Regions from separate parts of the Aminipila butyrica genome, predicted to be linked through region 2. Evidence: riboswitches for the same ligand, from Rfam matches in the RefSeq annotation. Region 2 holds a riboswitch; each other region holds the start of a gene.
What was found. Region 2 has a riboswitch for cobalamin ahead of Ami103574_RS12420 (immunoglobulin-like domain-containing protein). Riboswitches for the same ligand answer to the same signal wherever they lie in the genome.
Positions count from the first base shown of each region.

Region 1: another riboswitch for cobalamin. It lies ahead of Ami103574_RS13945 (ABC transporter substrate-binding protein); the one in region 2 lies ahead of Ami103574_RS12420 (immunoglobulin-like domain-containing protein).
Region 3: another riboswitch for cobalamin. It lies ahead of Ami103574_RS10050 (diaminopimelate decarboxylase family protein); the one in region 2 lies ahead of Ami103574_RS12420 (immunoglobulin-like domain-containing protein).

Region 1 covers NZ_CP048649.1:2,950,202-2,957,176, forward strand. Annotated here, with positions in the region: gene Ami103574_RS13935 (ABC transporter ATP-binding protein) at 1-6, opposite strand, end outside; gene Ami103574_RS13940 (FecCD family ABC transporter permease) at 3-1,028, opposite strand; gene Ami103574_RS13945 (ABC transporter substrate-binding protein) at 1,042-2,214, opposite strand; cobalamin riboswitch at 2,377-2,506, opposite strand; gene Ami103574_RS13950 (LysR family transcriptional regulator) at 2,659-3,588, shown strand; gene Ami103574_RS13955 (FlxA-like family protein) at 3,983-4,441, opposite strand; gene Ami103574_RS13960 (sensor histidine kinase) at 4,515-5,843, opposite strand; gene Ami103574_RS13965 (LytR/AlgR family response regulator transcription factor) at 5,845-6,552, opposite strand; gene Ami103574_RS13970 (histidine phosphatase family protein) at 6,783-6,975, opposite strand, start outside.
Region 2 covers NZ_CP048649.1:2,609,211-2,616,185, reverse strand. Annotated here, with positions in the region: gene Ami103574_RS12440 (AAA family ATPase) at 1-650, shown strand, start outside; gene Ami103574_RS12435 (LlaJI family restriction endonuclease) at 647-2,122, shown strand; gene Ami103574_RS12430 (Dph6-related ATP pyrophosphatase) at 2,129-2,782, shown strand; gene Ami103574_RS12425 (hypothetical protein) at 2,826-3,515, opposite strand; cobalamin riboswitch at 3,792-3,979, shown strand; gene Ami103574_RS12420 (immunoglobulin-like domain-containing protein) at 4,156-6,975, shown strand, end outside.
Region 3 covers NZ_CP048649.1:2,115,815-2,122,789, reverse strand. Annotated here, with positions in the region: gene Ami103574_RS10060 (energy-coupling factor transporter transmembrane component T) at 1-682, shown strand, start outside; gene Ami103574_RS10055 (ATP-binding cassette domain-containing protein) at 666-3,326, shown strand; cobalamin riboswitch at 3,410-3,628, shown strand; gene Ami103574_RS10050 (diaminopimelate decarboxylase family protein) at 3,751-5,085, shown strand; gene pyrB (aspartate carbamoyltransferase) at 5,541-6,467, shown strand; gene Ami103574_RS10040 (aspartate carbamoyltransferase regulatory subunit) at 6,479-6,910, shown strand; gene Ami103574_RS10035 (dihydroorotase) at 6,914-6,975, shown strand, end outside.

The DNA.
Region 1 (6,975 bases), 340 kb from region 2:
TATCATCGTAAATCTTTCCTTTGTTTTAGTAATAAGTAAAAGTAAAAAGGTGCGCCAATTAGTCCCGTTAAAATGCCCAGTGGTATTTCTGAGCTGCTGCTGACCCTTGCTATCGTATCTATGGCAACCATAAAGATGGCGCCTAAGATTGCAGCTACAGGAATTAGCTTTACATTATCGGGCCCCACAATCATTCTTCCCAAATGGGGAAGTACCAGTCCAATCCAGCCGATAGTTCCACTTATGCACACGGCACTAGCCGTCAATAAGGTGGAACAGATTATCAACACACCTCTCAAAAAAGTGGTGTCCATACCCAGGGTCTTAGCCTCTCTTTCTCCCAAAGATAAAATGTTAATCCGCCATCTAAGCAGATATAAAATACTTGCAGCTACCAGAATAATTGGGGTTACTACATATATTTCTTTGGATGTCACTTGAGCTAAGCTTCCCAGCTGCCAGTAAACAATTGATGCCAGTTGTGTCTCCGGGTCAGCCACATATTTAATCAGTCCCATAATGGAATTCATCATTCCGCCGACGATGATTCCTGAAAGTACAAGCATCATCATGGAATTGTTCTTTAATATTTTGGGGATGGTTGTGGTCAACATAACGGCTAAGAATCCGCCTAAAAAGGCACAAATCTGTATCAGCCCATTTCCGCCTCCCCCTAAGATTGCACAGGACGCTCCAATACAGGCCCCCGCAGATACCCCTAAAATATCCGGAGAAACCAAGGGATTTTGAAAAATCCCTTGGTATGAAGTTCCCGACAGAGCCAGGGCTCCGCCTACCAAGATTGCCGCCATGATTCGCGGAAGCCGTAAGGTAAAAATAATACTCTCGCACTGATCCGTCCAGGTCTGATGAATCGGAATCAGCTGAGCGAGCAAAATGTTTATCACCTGTAAGGGCATGATATGGTATCGGCCGATGCTGACCGACAACACGACGATTAAACCTAAAAGGGCACACAACATGATGATGAGCAGCGGATAAGGCCATTTCTGTTTTTTCTTATACATCCATTCACCTATCCTACTGGCTTTGTTTATTTGCATCTTCACTTAAAATTAGAGCCATGTCCTTTGCCGATAATTTATAATTAAAATAATCTTTATAATATGCCGTCAATTCTGTTTCCACGTCCTCATCGTTAAAAATATCCGGCTGAATAATCTGTGCCATCCATTTCATCATCAAAGGAGTTTCTACACCTGGTGCATCCCAGCGATATATACCTAAAGGTGTTTTATATACCTTCTTATTTTTTACTGCCGAAATGCTACTCCAATCCTGGCCCGGAATGGTGTTTTTATATAAATCTTCCGGCTCAAATTCATCAAAATTACTTAAAAAAATGATTTCTGGATCCCAGGCTAGAATTTCTTCCATGGTGGCATTACTCTTCACTTGAGACGCAACGTTATCTGCTCCTGCCAGCTCTAAGGCTTCTCGCATAAAGTTATCATTTCCCTGGATTTTTAATTGAGCATCTCGCAAATATAAAACTCTCGGTTTATCTGCCGTCTTTACGGCTTCTTGTTTCGCTTTCATATATTCATAGGTTTTCGTATAGGAATCAATAAATTGCTGGGCTCGTTCTTCCTTTCCCAATAATTCTCCAATGATTTTCATACTGGTCTGCAATTCATCAATGGTTTCATTTTTTATCATAATCGGGGCGATTCCAACTTCCTTTAGCTGAGCAGCTTCCGCCTCCTGATAATCCCAAATAATCATGACCTCTACACCATTCTTTGCCGTCTCTTCCATATTAATCGACAAATCACTGCCTATGCATGCCGTTGAAATATTACCATATTCCGGGTCCATGCTTTCCAGAAAATGACCCTTATATGCTTGCATGGCAGATGGGTTCATCGCACTTAAACGTGCGGAAGAATTATCAATACAATATATAACCGATGCCCAAGGAATGGGCACCACTCCTATTTTTTTTACCTCCATAGGAACTTCAACTTGATTGCCTGCCGCATCCACAATTACACGGGTCTGCACTTTATCTTCTGCCTTTAAATCGCTGTTTCCACAGCCATTTAACCCCACAAGCAAACAAATGCTTAAAACCACTAAAAATAATTTACTAAATCCTTTTTTCACGTTAATTCCTCCTGCTATTTCCTTTAAATAATTCAACAAATAGTTATAATCGCCGTACCCCAGCAGGTTACCATTCCAGTTGTCCATCTTGTTTTCCTCTCATGACACACAAAAACTCCGCATCTTTCGGATACGGAGTTTTATTTTTCTTATTTTAGACTTGAATCTATTCCAAGTATGAAACGATAAAACAAAGCCAAATTCAACTTTCCCAATAATCCGTCAGGTCGTTAATTCAAAACTATCGAAGTATCCTGGCTTAGATTCTCTGTACGCTGCAATGACTTCCCAGAATGATATTCCAGTGTCAATATTCTTTATCAGTTGCAACGACTCCTCTTCACAGTGGCGGTACCGCATCGGATTTTCACCGATTTCCATACAATAGCTCTATCTATTTTTTTCATTGTATCATAAGACAACAGAACATACAATCCAGCCCACAATAGACATTCTCCATTGTGGGCTATCAATTTTTTTGATAATATAATACTTACATAAGAAGAAGAAACCCCAAGAGAGGAGTATTTTATGACATTACAATCCATGAAATATATAATAGAAACGGCTAATCATCAGTCTTTTTCAGAAGCTGCTAAAGTGCTATTTATTTCTCAGTCCACTTTATCCACCGCAATAAAAGAAATGGAAAAAAATCTAGGTATCATTTTATTTTATCGCAACAATCGAGGTGTCACACTGACTGCGGACGGAGAAGATTTCTTAAAATATGCCAAAGAAATTGTTTATCAATCCGAGCAGCTGGAACAGCGGTATCGCTATCGAAAATATCTGCCCATGCGCTTTTCTGTTTCAACACAACGCCTTCCATTTGCCGTACGGTCCTTTACACAATTAATGAATACCTTAGACTTAGAGTCCTACGATATCGCCATTCGAGAATGCCCGACCTACTCCGTCATCCAGGATGTTGCTAACCGCCGAAGCGAACTGGGTATTCTTTCTATCCATCATACTCACCTTCGTTCCATCAAAAAGGTACTTGCCAGCTGTAAGCTCTGCTTTAATGAAATCCATCAGTTAAAACCTTATGTCTTTATTAATGCTTCCCATCCTCTTGCTTCTAAAAAAAGTATTTCTGTGGAAGCGCTGGAACCCTATCCATTTGTCACCTATGATCAAGAAATTGACATATCCCATTTTACGGAGGAAATGCTTTTCTACAAACTGTTGAATAGAAATATACATGTGAGCGACCGCTGCACTAAAATTGCACTGGTTCGCAATGGCACGTGCTTTAGCATTGGTCCCGATTTAACCAACAGCAATGCCGATATATTTCATAAAGGTCTGGGCGAAATAGTAGCAATTCCCTTAAAAGACTTTCCCCACCCCTTACACCTTGGATATATTTCTTTACTTTCTGAGCCCTTAAGCTTATTATCTAAAGAGTACCTAAAATATTTAGAAGCCGATATAAAAGCAATCGCCGGACTATAATATGTAGAAATCATCACATGACGTTCTAGTCCGCAACATTAAGGGGATGGATATGTTTAAGGGATTAAAAATATGGCTGGGGCTATGGGCAGTTCTAGCACTTATCGCTATGTATACAGGGCTGGATACCACGACCTCTGTGATTTTTTCTTATGAAAAAATGTGAGGCAATGTACTTCTTTTCACGCCAGCCTGCGCTATTTTATTTATCAGCATCCTTTTTCAATGGTTAAGCTTTCTCTTCAAGAAACTGCTTGTACCAGGGGTGATTTCTGCTGCCGGTTATTTTCTTGTATTGGTTGTCTTTCTCCCCTATACGCCTTTATCTTGTATTCTCTTAGGCTTTCTCGCAAGCCCCGTAGGCCTTTTTCATTATGCGGTCTCGGTTCACTTCTTAGGTCAAATTTATGAAATTTGACGTTGGACTGACAGCTTTTGAAACAATCTTTTGCTCCCCTTCTCCGTCTTTATCCAACCGATATAGGCCAGCAGATTCCTCTGGATTATCCCTGCTGGAAATATAGGTATCAAGTGCATTCCTTGCAGGATTAGAAGCAGAGTCTGGCTTTTGCTGTTCCGTACTCTTCTTCTCAGAAGCAGCTTCTGCTTTTAGCTGCTGAATCTGCTTGTTCAACTCTTCAATCCTCTTTTGCAAATTGGCATATTCTTCGCTCTGCTGTGCTGCAAAAGGATTTTTCTCCTCCTCTCGCTGTTTTTCAAGCTTGCTTCTTTCCTTCTCTAGTTTTTTAATCTGCTGTTCTGTATCTCTGGTATCACCTCCCGTGACATTTGGGCTGATGCCTGCCGCATTTGGATATCGAGGTGAAACGGCTCCCATACTGCTGATATTCATCGTAAATTCTCCTTTGTTTTTAAAGATACTCTGAATATATCTGCTATGTTAGTGCATTTCAATGGCTTTGTAATCAGATGTCGTCTGGTTGTCGTGGAATGACAAAAAGGATATTTAAGCGAAACATTTGTAAGTTTTTTTCTATACGCACCGTACCTTGATATTTTTTTACCACCGCTTTTATACTCTCTAGTCCAATCCCAGAACCTTTGGTAGGCATCATCTTATCTGTACGGCTATTTTCAATCTCAATCAGAAAGAATCCACTTTTTTGTACAGCCGAAAGCGTCAGATATCTATTAGATTGCACTACAGAGCTGCACGCATTTATGGCATTATCCACCGCATTTGAAAATACAATACACAAGTCCAAAGCATCTAGGAGATTACCCCCAGGAATTTTTACAGTGCAATTCACATCGATACCCTTCTGGCGAGCTAACCCTAATTTATTTGTCAATAACATATCTAAAGCAATATTTCCAGTTTGACAAGGAAAAGAAAGTTGGTCAGAAAAGCTCGTCAACTTACCTAGGTATTCTAAAGCATTTTGGCTTTCTCCTTCTTTTAAAAATCCACCCAATACGGTCCAATGTCCTTTTAGATCATGGCGAAATGCCCGAGTCTGTTCATAACGCAGTTGCATCTCTTGAATAGAAATGGCCTGAGTGTGCACCTGTTGCTCCAAAAGTGCGTTCCGCATTTGCAGTTCAAAGCCTTCTGACAATTTCTTATAGGCAAAAAGAACGGCAAATAAACAGAAGTATGCAGCGATTTGAATGCCTAACATGGTCCAGTCATTCACATTAGGAAAAATTCTGGTTCCCTCTGGGTTGATGACAACCATGTTGCCATATGCTGCAAAGACGTGCTGCATGACAAGAAGCACGAAAAAAATCGGCAACAGAAGAACCAAAACATACTGTAACAGAAAGATTCGTCTGCCATTCAGCCACGTTAAAACCAGTCGATAAGAAAAGAACACAACTACCATGACACTCAGACCACTAGCGGCCATCAGTATACTGGTATAGGAAAACAAGGTTGTAAAAACAATGCTCAACAAAGATTGAAAGATGCCGTTTGAAACCTGCATGATGCAAATTGCTAATACAGTTGTAATGGCAGATAAGGCTGGCTGGCATTTTAAGACTAGCCATCCAAATAAAAAGAGGGCCGCCAATTCAAAGGCTGTAGCCATCGGAAAAGAAAACTGAAAATGCATTTCAGTCACCGCCAAGGAGTAAATAATCAGCACATAGCCTGCATGATGACACCACGTTGCTGTGCAACTTGTAAATTTGCTGAAAAAGGAGATTTCCAACCAAGCCAGGCAAGCATTTAATATACAAAAGAAAAAAATAAAATCCAGCCAGCCGCTGAATAGTTCAGTTATCTGCATTTTATTTGTCCCCTTTCTTCATATACGTCAACATGGCTTCCATAAACTCCTGTTGGCGTAGCCTTGAAACCGGCAGATTCTCTCCATTACTTAACTTCGCCAAACCTTTTTCATAACCGCAGACAGCCCGGAGGTTTACCAGATAACTGCGATGACAGCAGAAGAAGTCGGGGGTCAGTTTCTTCTCTAATTCTTTCATTTTGAAATAATAGTCAATCACTTCCTGCTTGGTGTGAACAAAAATTTTTCTGTTAATGGCTTCACAATACAAAATGTCAACAAAGGGGATGGATTTGCACCATGTGCCCTTTTGGACAGTCAAAATAGAGCTTTGTTGATTTTGAATGGAGCGAAGAAGACGGTCTAGCGTGGCTCTAAAACGACAATCATCTAAAGGTTTTAATAAAAAACCGGATGCTTCCACGGAAAAAGCATCATAGACATATTCTTTAAGAATAGAAACAAAAACAAAAAAGCTTTCGGAGCCGGACTGTCTTAATCTTCTTGCGGCTTCCATACCGTTCATCCCTGTCATCTGTATATCAAGAAAAACGATATCAAAACTTTCATCACTTGAAAGCAAGTCTTCTCCACTAGAAAAGGAGCGTATTTGAGCCCTCTGGTGCTTCTCATCCATATAAGTGATGAGCTTATCTTTTAATTCGCCTATCATATTGCTATCGTCATCACATATTGCTATTCTAATCAAAATACACCCCTCGCTTATATTGCGTAATACACCATTTTAAGAATACCTTTGCTGTAACTGAAATTCAAGTGGAATGTAGTGAACTGTCATTTTATTGATTTCAACTGTATGGCCTGGGAACATCCGCAAAATTCCGCCACCTAAAAAGCAGTCTCCCTTCAACTTTAAGGCGACTGCTTTCTCTTCCTATTGATCTAAAATAAAATGCTTTTATCTTCGCTTTTCTTTTTTTAAAATGCCTGATAAGACACTGGCTTTCCATCTTCCATGCGAAGGGTATAGCCGTGACCAGGATCGGGTATCCACTTATAAAAGTGTTTATCCTCCTCTGGAAAACAGTCAGCCATGACCTCGGCAATAACGCCTCCGTGACAAACTACCACGGAGTGGGCTTCCTTGCCAGAATGGCGTGTAGAAAGTTCC
Region 2 (6,975 bases):
TGGCCCCGGAAGAAGCTAATCGAGCGGTTATTTGTCTGCCCGATTGCCAGACTTCTAATCTGGTTCGGACAGAACGATATGATTGGAATGTACTGCGAAAAGCCATTAATCGGCTTATTTTGCAGGCGGGTTTTGATGAAGACCGCTGTATTGGCTACTGGTTTTTCACAAAAGAGGAGCTGGCAGATATTGAAGTTCACAGCAACTGTGTGGTTCAGGCTTTCCAGGGAGATCCAGCCGCAGCCAGCCAGCTAGAAGGGCTGCCTAATCCCTTTATGGACAAGCTGCTGGCTTATCTCAGGCAGGATGTGTTCCGCAACATTCCCACTCAGTTTTTCAGGGAGGAGTGCCGCACGCTGTCAGCTATTCGCCTGGCCGTCAATCATCTGGAAGTAGCTGGGCATCAGCCGGTTTCCTTGCAGGGGGAGGTGACGGGACTTCCGGATTCTGCTTTTGTAGCCGTGCCGGCCACCCCAAGAGAAAAGAGAGAGGAAGAGCCTGAACAACTGGAATTTGCAGTCGATTATAGTGCTGGCGGGGCAGCGGGTACAGTGGCAAAAGACGGAAGGGCATCCGCCTTTGAATCGGCTTCGGCGGAGAGCAAAAATGAAGCTCAATCAACTTCAGAGAGCGTGGGCAGCTCCTTATGAAGAGGCCGGAACTGTTACTGATTCGGGAAGGAAGCCGGATAGGCGGCAGGGAGAAAGGCCAGCCTTGGTCTGCTCATCCCGTGTTGCCGGAACTGATGGAATGTGGCTTTTTCAGCGGACAGCGGTTTACCTTTGTAGGAATCTATTACAGCAGCAAGACAGATACCTCCGTTATTGGATATCCGAAATACCTGAAATCAGACATTGGGAGTCAGGAACTGCCAGCGGTCCTCCATCACGTAGGCTTGATTTGCCAGTTGGTGGAGCGGGCTCAGAGCCAATTAGACCGATCCCGCTTTGAGGAGGCGTATGCTTTTGATGCCTATCATGCACAGGAACACCAACAACAGGTTGATCGATTTCAGTTGGCCAGCTGGTTGTTACAGGATTACCAGAATAACGGAATTTATTTCAGTAAAAAAAGCGAGCTGAAAAGAAACGGCAACGGCCCCATCCAATGGCAGCAGACCATTTCTCAGGGGACACCCCTTCTTGGCAGAGACGTGGTCTACCTGGATACCTTCCATCGCCAGAACCAGCAGGACTATTCCCAACTGCTGACACAGCTCCATGGGTTTATCTTGCGCCAGTGCGGTCTGCTGATGCAGGGGTTGGGGCAATACCAGGAACTGGAACTTCCGGAAGCAGAGGACTTTGACGGCAGCGACTTGTCTCAATTTACTGCTTATTTAGCCGATCGGCTGACGGTTGTCTTTTCTGAACGGGAAGTGCGGCTGCTAAAAGCCCTATGGGCCTGGTGCGGCCAAAGTGCATTTTATCGTCGGCAGTTGGGGGTTACCGCTTTTGAGCAAATTTGGGAATATGCAGCCAAAGCTGTATTCGGCAACTTGACGGATACCAGGTCTGGTCCCCCTCATTATATTCTCCAAAATCGAGAATACCAGGCTCAGGGTGACTTTATTCCGGATATTCTGCGAGTATACCAACACCCGTCAGCGGATTGCCGGGTTATCGGCATTCTCGATGCCAAATACTACTGCCCTCAGGTGAATCCAGATAACGGATTGCTCTACGGAGCGCCGGCCAATGGGGATATTGCTAAACAAATCGGCTATTACCGATATACGAAGACCTTATATTTTCAAGGGGATATCCGATATACCAACGCTTTTCTCTTTCCTGCCACGGACCCCGAACAGGAGGAGATGTTTCAGCAGTTGGGGTATGCTTGTCCTAATCGGCAGCACCACCGGGAAATTGATCAGCTGCTGGGATTGGACAAAAACGAGGTTCAGCAGCAGTTGGAGTCAAGGCGAGAGCGGTGGGAAGCGGAAGAAGGGGAAGCGTGCGCAGAAGCTTGGCCGGAGGATCGGGTGTTGCTGTTCAGCGTCAGGCCGGACTTGCTGTATCAATGGTGTCTGAGAGGAGAAAAAGTTACGGAGGAAGCCTTTTATCACGGCTTCGTGGAGCCTTTTCAGGCAGAGCAGAGGAAACAGGCAGTAAGGAGGTAAAGAGGCTTGAAAAATACAGTTAAATTTACAGCCGCATACAGCGGAGGTAAAGACAGTACCTTCGCTATTTATAAAGCGGTTTCCATGGGGCTGGAACCCCAAAGCTTACTTATGACCTATAACAAGGACAAGGAACGAACTTGGTTTCATGGCATTGACAGGGGCATGATCGTTCGGCTTGCAGAATCCTTAAAAATTCCTATAAAACTCATACCAACATCGGGAAATGAATATGAAGCAAATTTTGAAAAAACATTGCTAGAAGAGAGGCGAAAAGGAGCTGACGTGTGTGTCTTTGGAGACATCGACATTCAGGCACATTTAGATTGGAATGAGGAACGCTGCAACAATACAGGGCTAAAGCCCTTCCTGCCGCTCTGGCAGCAGGCGCGAGAGCAGGTAGTCTATGACTTTATAGACAGTGGGTTTATTACGTATATCACGGTAATTGATACGGAGAAGATGGATGGCAGCCACATTGGAAAACCCTTGACTCGTGAACTTGTCTCACAACTTAAATCCGAAGGGATTGATGTATGTGGGGAGAATGGGGAATACCATACTTTTGTATGCGACGGCCCGCTTTTCAACAGACCGATTCAACTGGATACTGGAACTGCAAGCTTTGATGGCAGATATGTAAGAATTAAGATTGCATAAATTGTTGATGAAGAGCAGGAAGGGCCACCTATGGGGAAGCCCTTTAGTTCTTAATCACAAATCGTTTTAAAAAGCCGCTCTCTTTTAGCTGGGATAAATAACCCACCGTCGACATGACAAAGGCACCGAGGATATCTACAATCAGATCTTTCATGGTATCTGTCAGAGCAGCTCGACCTACTAACAGCGTGCCATCCTCCAGCATGAATTTCTGCATATTGGTAGACAGGATGGCATCTGCACTGAATTCGTAGATTTCCCAGATACAGCCTACGGTAACGGCAAAGCAGAAAGCGAATAGCGAAACGAAGATAGGGCTTAAATTGACCCAGGTGTGTTTCGCGTTCAGCAGGCTGATGATGGAAAAACCCAAAGCACCCAGCATGGCACCGCTAAAGGTATGGAGGATGGTATCCCAGCCCGGTATGCGGTAATAAAAGCTCCGCACTTCCCCCAGGTAAATAGCACCGTAGAGAAACAATACATAGAGCACCAGCATGAAGCTGGGTAGTTCAATCTTCCAGCGGTGATTTAAGATAGAAGGAAGCATGAGTGCAAAAATCCCGATAATACACTGGAGCAGCATCAGGACGTAGTCGCTTCGCTGCTTCGCGTAAGCCGCCTCAGAAGGGGATAGGACCAGCTTGATGACCACAAAAATAACAGAGGCCACCAAGGACCACAGTACGAAATGCACCAAAACCGTCTTTCCGTCAATTTTTCTTTTTTTCATAATGCCCCAATTTTTCTTTCTACATGTTATAGCGTAATCATGCCTATGAACGAGAGTTCATAGGCATGATTTTCTTGTGTCTATTTTATATAAGAATCTTAGCTTTGTCAAATCGTTCAGTAGTTGCTTCGGCACAGGTTAGGGTTCGGCAAGGCAATAAAAATAGGATAGGGAAATGTTGCAAAATTTGTCGAAGTTTACTTGACAATATTTCCACGGGAATGCTATGATGAAGCAGAACTGAATAAAGCATCTACGTTCTGCGTGCCAGACCTCTGACTTGTTAACCTTTAGTCTGAGTTAGGCCAGGTTGCGCAGCTAAGAGGGAAGCAGGTGAAAATCCTGCGCGGTACCGCCGCTGTATACGTGTAGTTTCTCCGACAAGGCCACTGGATTTTATCTGGGAAGGCAGAGAGGAATGGTAATACGTGAGCCAGAAGACCTGCATAGAATGTTAGAAAGCAGGCCGCGGTAATCGGTTGTGTGGATGGAAACTTTTATATTTTCGTGTAATACGAAACATATAATTTACAGAAAAACGGACTGTAGCATATTGCTACAGTTTTTTTATGTAGAAAATAACGCTTTAGCGATTATATAAATGAAAGTAAAAATAAAAGAAGGAGAGTGATACAAAAAAATGAAGAACAAGCAGACACAAAAGAAAATCTTAGCAATCATTTTAAGTGGAATAATGTGTTTAAACTTGTTTCCAACCCTTGCACTGGCGGATACGGCAGAAACTGTTGAACCGCCGGTTTTGGTGCAGGAAGAAAACAGTCTCAAGGCTAAGGACAGCTTAGAATCAGAACGGTTCACTCCAGAAGAAAGAGTGCCTTCTGAGGCACTAGAGGGAGAGACGGTCCCAGAACTTTCACCAGAGCTGAGTGAGGAGGAAGCATCCAAGTTTCCGGAAGACCGGAATCAAGAAGAGGATGTAGATGAAACCTCTATTCTTACAGCGCAGCCGGAAGGGGTGACGGTAGAAGAAAAACTGGCACTAGCGGGTCAACAGGCTGGAACGGTTTGGGATGGGCAAACCGTAACCAAACCGCAAGTGGATGAAAATGAAATTTATCAAATTGCCAACGGCGAAAATCTGGCTTGGTTTGCAAAGCTGGTAAACGGAACGCTTTCAGACGGAACGGCACAGAACAAAGGGGCAAAAGCTGTTCTTGTAAATGATATTGTTCTGGGAAGCGATACCATCCAAACGAACTGGACTCCAGTAGGAAATTCTTCTAATCAGTACACAGGAACTTTCGACGGGGCGGGTTACACCATTTGTGACCTCAGGATAGAGGCAACGGCTATTTACCAAGGACTGTTCGGGTATGTAGGAAGCACAGGTGTTGTTAGAAACACCACCGTAGAAGGAAATATATCGGCAAAAGCCAACTATGCAGGAGGCATAGCAGGGTACAATGCCGGAACCATTGAAAACTGCTGCAATAAGGCAGCTATTACCTCAACTCAAAAGTATGTAGGAGGAATTACTGGTAGCAACTATGGAGCTACTTCGTATGCAAACCTTATAGGTTGCTATAATGAGGGGGTTATTTCTGCAAAGTCGGATACAGGAGGAATTGCCGGACAAAACAGAAACGCCAATATCAGCAGCTGTTACAATCTGGCAAAGGTAGAATCAGCAGGTTCTAATACTGGCGGTGTTGTAGGATATGGTTACACTGGATCAATTACAAGCTGTTACAATGTCGGCGCAGTTACATCTACTGGCACCTCTAATGTCGGTGCAGTCGTAGGCTTCTTATTTAAATCGGCAACGGCTATTTTAGAAAAGACCTATTATCTTGACGGGACCTATACAGTGAGCATAGGTAATGACAGTACAAATGCCAATGCAACTGTAAAGTCTGCTGATGCCATGAAAACTGCTGGATTTGTAGCAGACCTCGGGGGAAACTTTGTAGCAGATACAATGCCAAATCAAAATAATGGCTATCCAATAATCGGCTGGCAGGATCCCCAGGCAAAATACACGGTTGCCTTTGATATCGATCAAGAGCAGGCGGAGATCGCAGTAAGAGACAGCGAAGGCAGATTGATTATCGCTGAAGGAGAGGGGCTTTATAAGTTAGGTAAAGGCACGTACTCCTATACTGTTTCAAAGGATGAATATAAAACGGTAGAAGACAGTTTTAGTATCAATAACGGTGGAAAAAAAATTACCGTAAATTTAGAGATTAAAACCTATGACGTTACTTTTGGCGAAATCAGCCCAGTCAGTGCCAACATTCTGGTTAAAGATGCCCAGGGAACTGTCTGCCCAGGAGATGGCTGGGTGTATCATTTGCCCAAAGGCAGTTATACGTATACGATTGACAAATTCGGCTTTCAAACAGCAGTCGGTAGTTTTACTGTAACCGGTGTGAATGCAACAATCCCTAAAATTGTGTTGGCCGAATCGGCTAGAAGTCCGGTTACCTTTGAGATTTCTTTTATAGATAATAATCCCTCGGCTGTAAGCAGCATCACCGTAAAATATGGGGAGGAAGTGCAAGAAAAAAGCCAGGATGGGAGCTATCGCTTAGCAGACGGGGAATACACCTATGCCATAACCTGCCATGGATATAAGACAATCATGGGCACCATCACGGTAGCAGGCCAAGGAATTCATATCCCAAAAACCATGGATATCCGAACCGTTTGGAGCGGAGCGGCAGAGGAACCTTCCACGCTTTTAAAAGATGGGAAAACCTATTATCAGATAGAAAATGGTGAAAACCTGGCCTGGTTTGCCAATTATGTGAATTCTGGCAAGGTAACGGCCAATGCAGTTGTGACAGGGAACATCCTTTTAAGTAATGAACAACAAGATAATACTTGGATATCTATAGGTGCTTACAACAAGGCCTATGCAGGAACCTTTGATGGACAAGGGTTTAAAATCACGGGACTAAAAGGCTCCAATGGCCTTTTCGCTTATAGTGATGTGGACAGCGTCATAAAAAATGTCATTGTTGAAGGCATTATCGCTCCAGCCAGCAGTAATGTCGGCGGCATTATGGGCGTAAATTCTGGAATGATAAGCAACTGCTCTTTCCGCGGCAGCATTGTTTCTACAGGACAGCGTGTTGGCGGTATTACCGGAAATAACGCCGGAGGAACGGTTGAAAACTGCGTCAATTATGCGTCGACTAAGGTGTCGACCGCAAGCTTTGCAACCGACTTGTATGCAGGAGGTGTTGCTGGACAATCTTCAGGAACTTTGAAAAATTGTTATAATGCAGGAGCCATAAGTGGAGCTTGCCCGGCATCTGGCTATGGGGAAATCGGGGGGATTACTGGAAAATCAACCGGTTCCATGCAGAACTGCTATAATGTTGGCGTTATAACGAAAGAAACTGCTACCATGGGTAAAGTCGGTGCGGTAGCAGGCTCTTCTTCAGGAACTTCCAGCAATTGTTATTATCTGGCAGACAGCTTTGGTACTGGACTA
Region 3 (6,975 bases), 490 kb from region 2:
ATATTTGCCGAGCGGAAATCCCTTGACCCTGGAATCCATGGTCTATGGCATGGTGGCAGCCACCATGCTCATTGGGGTGATTTCCTGGTTTTCCTGCTACAACGCAGTTATGACCTCCGATAAATTTGTCTATCTGTTCGGCCGGGTAATCCCGGCCTTATCCCTTATTTTATCCATGGTGCTGCGCTTTGTGCCTCGGTTTAAGACACAGCTTCAGGTGGTGTCCAACGCGCAGCGGTGCATTGGCCGAGACATTTCCAGCGGAGGAGTCCTTCAGCGGGCCAGAAAAGGGCTGACCATCCTTTCTGTTATGGTAACCTGGTCTTTGGAAAATGCCATTGAGACGGCAGATTCTATGAAGAGCAGGGGGTATGGTTTGGAGGGGCGAACCGCTTTTTCCATTTATTCTATGGACAGGCGGGATGGCATAGCGCTGTTATTTCTCACAGTCTGTGGACTGTATATTATCGCAGGTGCCTTTGCCGGCGGTCTCTACTTTCGATATTTTCCCACAATAAAAGGGGTGAGCCCAGGTCTCTACCCCTTTAGTCTTTTTATCTGTTATGCCGCACTCTGCCTGATGCCTGTGATCCTGAACGTGGCTGCAGATGCCCGGTGGAGGGCACTAGAGACAGGCAACAGCATGAGAAAGGAGGAATCGCAGATTGAATCGGTGCTTTGACATTAGAAATCTAAACTTTGCTTATCCAGAGCAGACAGAAAAGACCTTGACGGATGTAAGTTTTTCCGTAGAGCCGGGAGAATTTATTGCCTTGTGCGGACCCTCCGGCTGCGGGAAATCTACGCTTTTGCGTCAGTTAAAAACGGTAATCGCTCCTCATGGGGCTAGGCTGGGGGATATTTTTTTTGAGGGTAAGCCACTGCAAGAAGTATCGCTGCGGGATCAGAGTGCCCGTATCGGTTTTGTGCAGCAGAACCCCGATAATCAACTGGTAACAGACAAGGTATGGCATGAGCTGGCCTTTGGACTGGAGAGCCTGGGCTATGATACGGCCACCATTCGAGGGCGGGTGGCGGAGATGTCCAGTTTCTTTGGCATTCAGACCTGGTTTTATAAGTCGGTAAAGGAACTTTCCGGCGGACAGAAACAACTTTTAAACCTCGCCTCTATCATGGCCATGCAGCCTTTAGTGTTGATTCTCGATGAACCGACCAGCCAGCTGGACCCCATTGCGGCGGCAGACTTTTTGGCTACTGTGGGGAAGATTAACCGAGAGTTGGGGACTACCGTTATCATAACGGAGCATCGGCTGGAGGAAGTATTCCCGCTCAGCAATCGAGTTTTGGTCATGGATCGAGGCAAGCTGATTTATCAAGGGGAGCCACATCAGGTGGGGACGGCTCTTCAGGAGCACGGCCACAGCATGTTTATGGCCATGCCTACTCCCCTGCGGATATTTGCCGCCGTGCCCAATAAACTGCAGTGTCCAGTAACAGTAAGAGAGGGCCGATTGTGGCTGGAGGAAATAGCAAAGGAGCGGGAACTGGCTGCAATACCAGCAGAGCTTAAACCAGAGTTGAAAGAGATGCCAGTGCTGGAGCTAAAGGACCTATGGTTTAAATATGAAAAGGATCTGCCCGATGTGATTAAAGGGCTGTCTTTGCAGGTGAGGCCGGGAGAATTTCTGGCAGTACTAGGAGGGAATGGTACCGGAAAGACGACGACCTTGTCTCTGATTGCGGGGATTAATCGACCATACCGGGGAAAGATTTTAGTTCAAGGGAAAGATGTGACAGGGAATTTGAGAGGGGTTCTGGCTCAGATTGGCTCCCTGCCACAAAATCCACAGGCTCTTTTTGTCAAGAAAACGGTGGAAGCAGATTTGCTGGAAGTGCTCAAGGAACGGAAGCTGTCCAAGGAACAGCAGGGGGAAAAGCTGGAACGGGTGTTGAAGCTCTGTCGGCTGGAACAGCTTCGCACCCGACATCCTTATGACTTGTCAGGGGGAGAACAACAGCGAGCAGCTTTAGCCAAGGTTCTGCTTTTAGAACCGCAGATTCTGCTGCTGGATGAACCGACTAAGGGGCTGGATGCCGAGTTTAAGGAACTTTTCGCCGAGATTTTGCAGCGGCTGCTTCGCCAGGGTGTTTCCCTGGTCATGGTTAGCCACGACATCGAATTCTGTGCTAAATATGCCCATCGCTGCGCGATGTTTTTTGATGGAAATATTGTTACCGAGGATACGCCGCGGGCTTTCTTTTCTGGAAATAGTTTTTACACCACCGCAGCAAACCGTATGGCCCGTCAATTGCTGCCGGAGGCGGTGGCCGCTGAGGATGTCATCCTTGCCTGCGGTGGAAAGGTGCCCCCTGGACCACAATTGCCAGCAGAGGATTTGTATAGGCCGGATAAGGTGGTAGAGAAGGCAAACCAAGCCCCAAAAAGTCACAAGCTGCCTCTATGGCGGCGGATTTTAGCGGGAGCAGCGGGAATTTGCGCTTTGACTCTGGCCTATGTAGCGCTGCAAGGATCCCAGATAATCCAGCTGGAGCCCTTGGAACAGAGTATCTATTTTATCGCCTCTCTGGTGGTATTAGCGCTGGCCATTTCCCAGCGGAGCCAACAACCGATAGAGGTCATCCAGATTCAGAAAGAGAAGCGCAGGTTGTCCAAGCGGACAGTAGCCGCAGCAGTGATGATTCTGCTGGCCATTCCCCTGACCCTTTACGTGGGGGTATTCTACTTTGGTGATCGGAAATATTACTTTATTTCCTTATTGATCATCCTTGAAACTATGCTGCCTTTTGTCTTGGCTTTTGAGGGGCGCAAGCCTCAGGCCCGAGAGTTAATCATTCTGGCAGTGCTGTGTGCCTTGGGGGTGGCCGGAAGAGCTGCTTTTTTCATGTTGCCTCAGTTTAAACCAGTGGCAGCCATGGTAATCATCGCCGGCGTAGCTTTCGGCGGGGAGGCTGGGTTTTTGGTAGGTGCTATCACCATGTTAACCTCCAATATGTTGTATGGACAAGGGCCTTGGACGCCATGGCAGATGTTTGCTATGGGGGTGATCGGATTTTTAGCGGGGATATTGTTCCGCAAAGGCCTGCTGCTCAGAGGCCGCTTACCGCTGTGCGTATTTGGCGGCCTAGCCGTGTTAGTGATTTATGGCGGCCTGATGAATCCTGCCACGGTGCTGACCTACAACGCCAATCCCACCTGGCCAATGTTCGTCGCAGCCTATGTTCTGGGACTTCCCTTTGATTTAGTCCACGCAGCGGCTACGGTCATCTTCCTGTGGTTCATGTCCCAGTCTATGCTGGAAAAGCTGGACCGCATTAAAGTAAAATACGGTTTGATGGACCAGTGAATCTTGTTATAAGTCGTATGAGCAGGATTTATTTGAAAATATACCTTGAAAGGAACTGGCGTGTGTGATATGATGAATGAAGTAAATTTATATCACTTCCATGTTTCAGTATTGCCCAAAGGCAATATCTGACTAAGAGGGAATCTGGTGAAATTCCAGAATGGACCCGCCACTGTGAGTGAGGAGTTTCTTCTAAGATTTACCCTTGAAAAGAGGGTGATAGCCACTGAGCGTTAGCTTGGGAAGGCGAGAAGAAATGAGGATACACGAGTCAGGAGACCTGCATGAGAAGCACGCCGATCCACGGGTAACATGGACTGTCGGCAGACAATAAGGAAAAACAGTAAAACGGACTGCGATTTTTTGTCGCAGTTTTTTTGTTTATAAGGCGGGGCTATTTATACAACGGATCGGGAGGTCGCACATGAACATTTTTGAAAACAAGATCTTTAAAGTAGAAGACGAGCACTTGTATTTTGACGGCAGGGATCTGACAAAGCTATCTGAAGTCTATGGGTCGCCCCTGTACATCTTTTCTGAACGAGAGTTGCGCAAGAACGTAAATGAAGTCATCGTAGCTTTTCGCACCGCATATGCTAAAACAAGCATTCACTATGCAGCCCAATGCGAATCTACCTTGGCGAATCTACAGGTCATTCGAGATGCGGGTTGTAATTTGCAGGTTAATTCGGGCGGAGAGTTGTTTAAAGGCCTACAGGCTGGTTTTGAAGGACGGCAAATTATTTTTACGGGTGCCTGCAAGACGGCAACAGAGCTGGAGCTGGCCATCCGCAGCTGTGTGAAGGCTATTAATGTGGATTCTATCTATGAGCTGACTAGGATTGCCGAGATTGCGCAAGAGTTGGATATGCCGGTTAATATCGCCCTGATGGTAGCGCCGGATTCTTCTTATTATGGTCAGGATTCACGAGGGGAGAACATCCCAGAAAGTGAATTTGGCATTACTTTTGAACAGTTGAGGACTGCTATCCGCATGTCTCAGAAGAACAAGCAGCATATCCGGCTGCGGGGCTACCACTTACAGCTGCAAAAGGGACTGGATAAGCCAGAGGATGCTCGTGGAGCCTTTGCTGCTATGCTGGAAACGGCGGTGAAGATGTATCAGCTCACCGGCTTCATTCCTCGTACGCTGAACTTGGGAGGCGGCATGTCACCAGAAGATTTAGAAGAAATTGCCTGTAAGGTGGCAGAGGAACTGAGCATGGAAAAAGTAAAGACGTGGGCGGGAGACCCTCTGCAAGATTTCTTTCAGGGAGTGGAGTTGATTATTGAGCCAGGTAAAAAGATTGCCGCTTCTGCGGGTATTTTACTCACCAGTGTGGTCAATGAGAAGTATCGGAAAAATCTCAACGAAAACTGGCTGGTTCTGGATGAAGGCTTTGAAGGCATGGGGAGCGGACGACCGCAGAAGAAGAGGCTGGAACACGGTCAGCTGCTGTGTGCTAATAAAATCACTGAAAAGCATGGCATGCCGTACCGAATCAGCGGCTTGGCGGCTGAAACCTCCGGGGGTGCCTGGCTGCCTAACAGTATGACAGCGGGAGATTTGGTAGCTTTTATGGATGCGGGCGCCTATAATAACTCCTGTCTGCCTTCCTTCAATGGCAGGCCGCGGCCAGGAGTGGTCATGATCAAAAAGAACGATACGGTGAAAGAGATTAAACGGCCTCAGAGGTATGAGGATTTGCTAGAGGGGGAAGAGCCCTTTCGGGAACCACTGAATCTCTGTGTCATATGAGATGAATCCCAGCCTCTTTGGGGGCTGGGATAAAATTTTCTGAAACCTCTGAAATAAATGAATATAAAATACATCATTTTGCCATGGGTTTTTCTATTGACACCTGCCGGTATGCATGGTATTATACTAAAGATTTAGGCGCGACAGAACGAGACAAAACTCGTTTGGTGGTGAAAAATGGTGTTTAGGAAGGAGCGATACATATGCTGATGTCTTATGAGAGGTACGTGAAAGAAAACGAGGTTTTTGCCCTCCCGGCAGAAAATGAGGCGGAGTATCCTTCGGTTTTTGAATTGATTTGTTTGTTGCCATTGTCTGGAAAATCTGTTCAATTAGAGACACCATCATCCTCTGATGATTGTATTATTTAATCTTCCAATATTGGAAGATTTTTTTTTGCGCATTTATACTCTTTTGAAGAAAGAATAAGTGCATGTGGAAAGGAGACTTGAATGATGTTAAAAGGTAGAGATTTGTTGGAACCCATGGACTTCTCTATAAAAGAGCTGGAAGATATGTTTGATTTAGCTGATCGGATTATAGAGGACCCTGCCAAGTATGTTCATGCCTGTGACGGCAAGCTGTTGGCCACGTTGTTTTACGAACCCAGCACCAGGACGCGTTTCAGCTTTGAGGCGGCTATGCTTCGGCTGGGCGGTCAGGTTATTGGCTTTTCTGAGCCAAACTCCAGCTCTGTAGCCAAAGGAGAGAGCATTGCCGACACCATCAAGACGGTAGCCTGTTACGCTGATTTGGCGGTTATGAGACACCCGAAGGAGGGTGCCCCTAAAGTAGCTGCTCACAGTACAGAAATGCCAGTAATCAACGCTGGAGACGGAGGCCATCAGCATCCTACACAGACCTTGACAGATCTGCTAACTATCCGGCGGACCTTAAACGGATTTGATAACATTACTGTAGGCTGCTGCGGGGACTTAAAGTTTGGCCGAACGGTCCATTCCCTAATCAAGGCGCTTTCCAGATATAAAAACGTAAAATTCGTTCTCATCTCCCCAGAAGAACTGCGGATACCAGATTACGTGAGAAAAGAAATCTTGATGAAAAACGGCATTGAGTTTGAAGAAGTCCGCAGCTTTCAGGAAGCCCTGCCGAAGCTGGATGTGCTTTACATGACCAGAGTGCAGAAGGAACGGTTCTTCAATGAGGAAGATTACATCCGCTTAAAGGATACATATATCCTGGACAAGAGCAAGATGAAGCTGGCCAAGGAAAAGATGATTGTCCTCCATCCGCTGCCGCGAGTAAATGAAATTGCTGTAGAGGTGGACGAGGACCCGCGGGCCATGTACTTTGTGCAGGCCAAAAACGGCATGTTTGTCCGCATGGCTCTGATTATGAGCTTGCTTGGAATAGAAGGTTAAGGAGGAGAATTATGTTAGTAAACAGTATCGAAAAAGGAATCGTTATCGACCACATCACTGCCGGTCTGGGCGCCAAAATTCTGGAATATCTGGATATCGATTTGGCTAACAACACCGTAGCCTTTATTATGAACGCCAGCAGCAAGAAACATGGGAAAAAAGATATTGTCAAGATTCAAAATGTAATTGACGTAAATTTAGATGTGCTGGGTCTTATTGAGCCCAACGCCACAGTAAATATCATTGAAAACGGACAGATTATCAAGAAGATTGAGTTGCAGGTGCCAGAGCGGGTAACCAACGTAATTAAGTGCAAAAACCCGCGCTGTGTTACTTCGGTGGAGATCAACGCCCCGCACATCTTCCACCTAATCGATGCCGAGAATCGAGAATATCGGTGTGAATACTGCGATGAGATTGTCTGCATGAAAGGAGATTATTAAGCTATGAGAATTCTGGTAAAGAACGGGCTAATCCTGGACCCGGATTCTGGTTTAGAAGCAGCAGG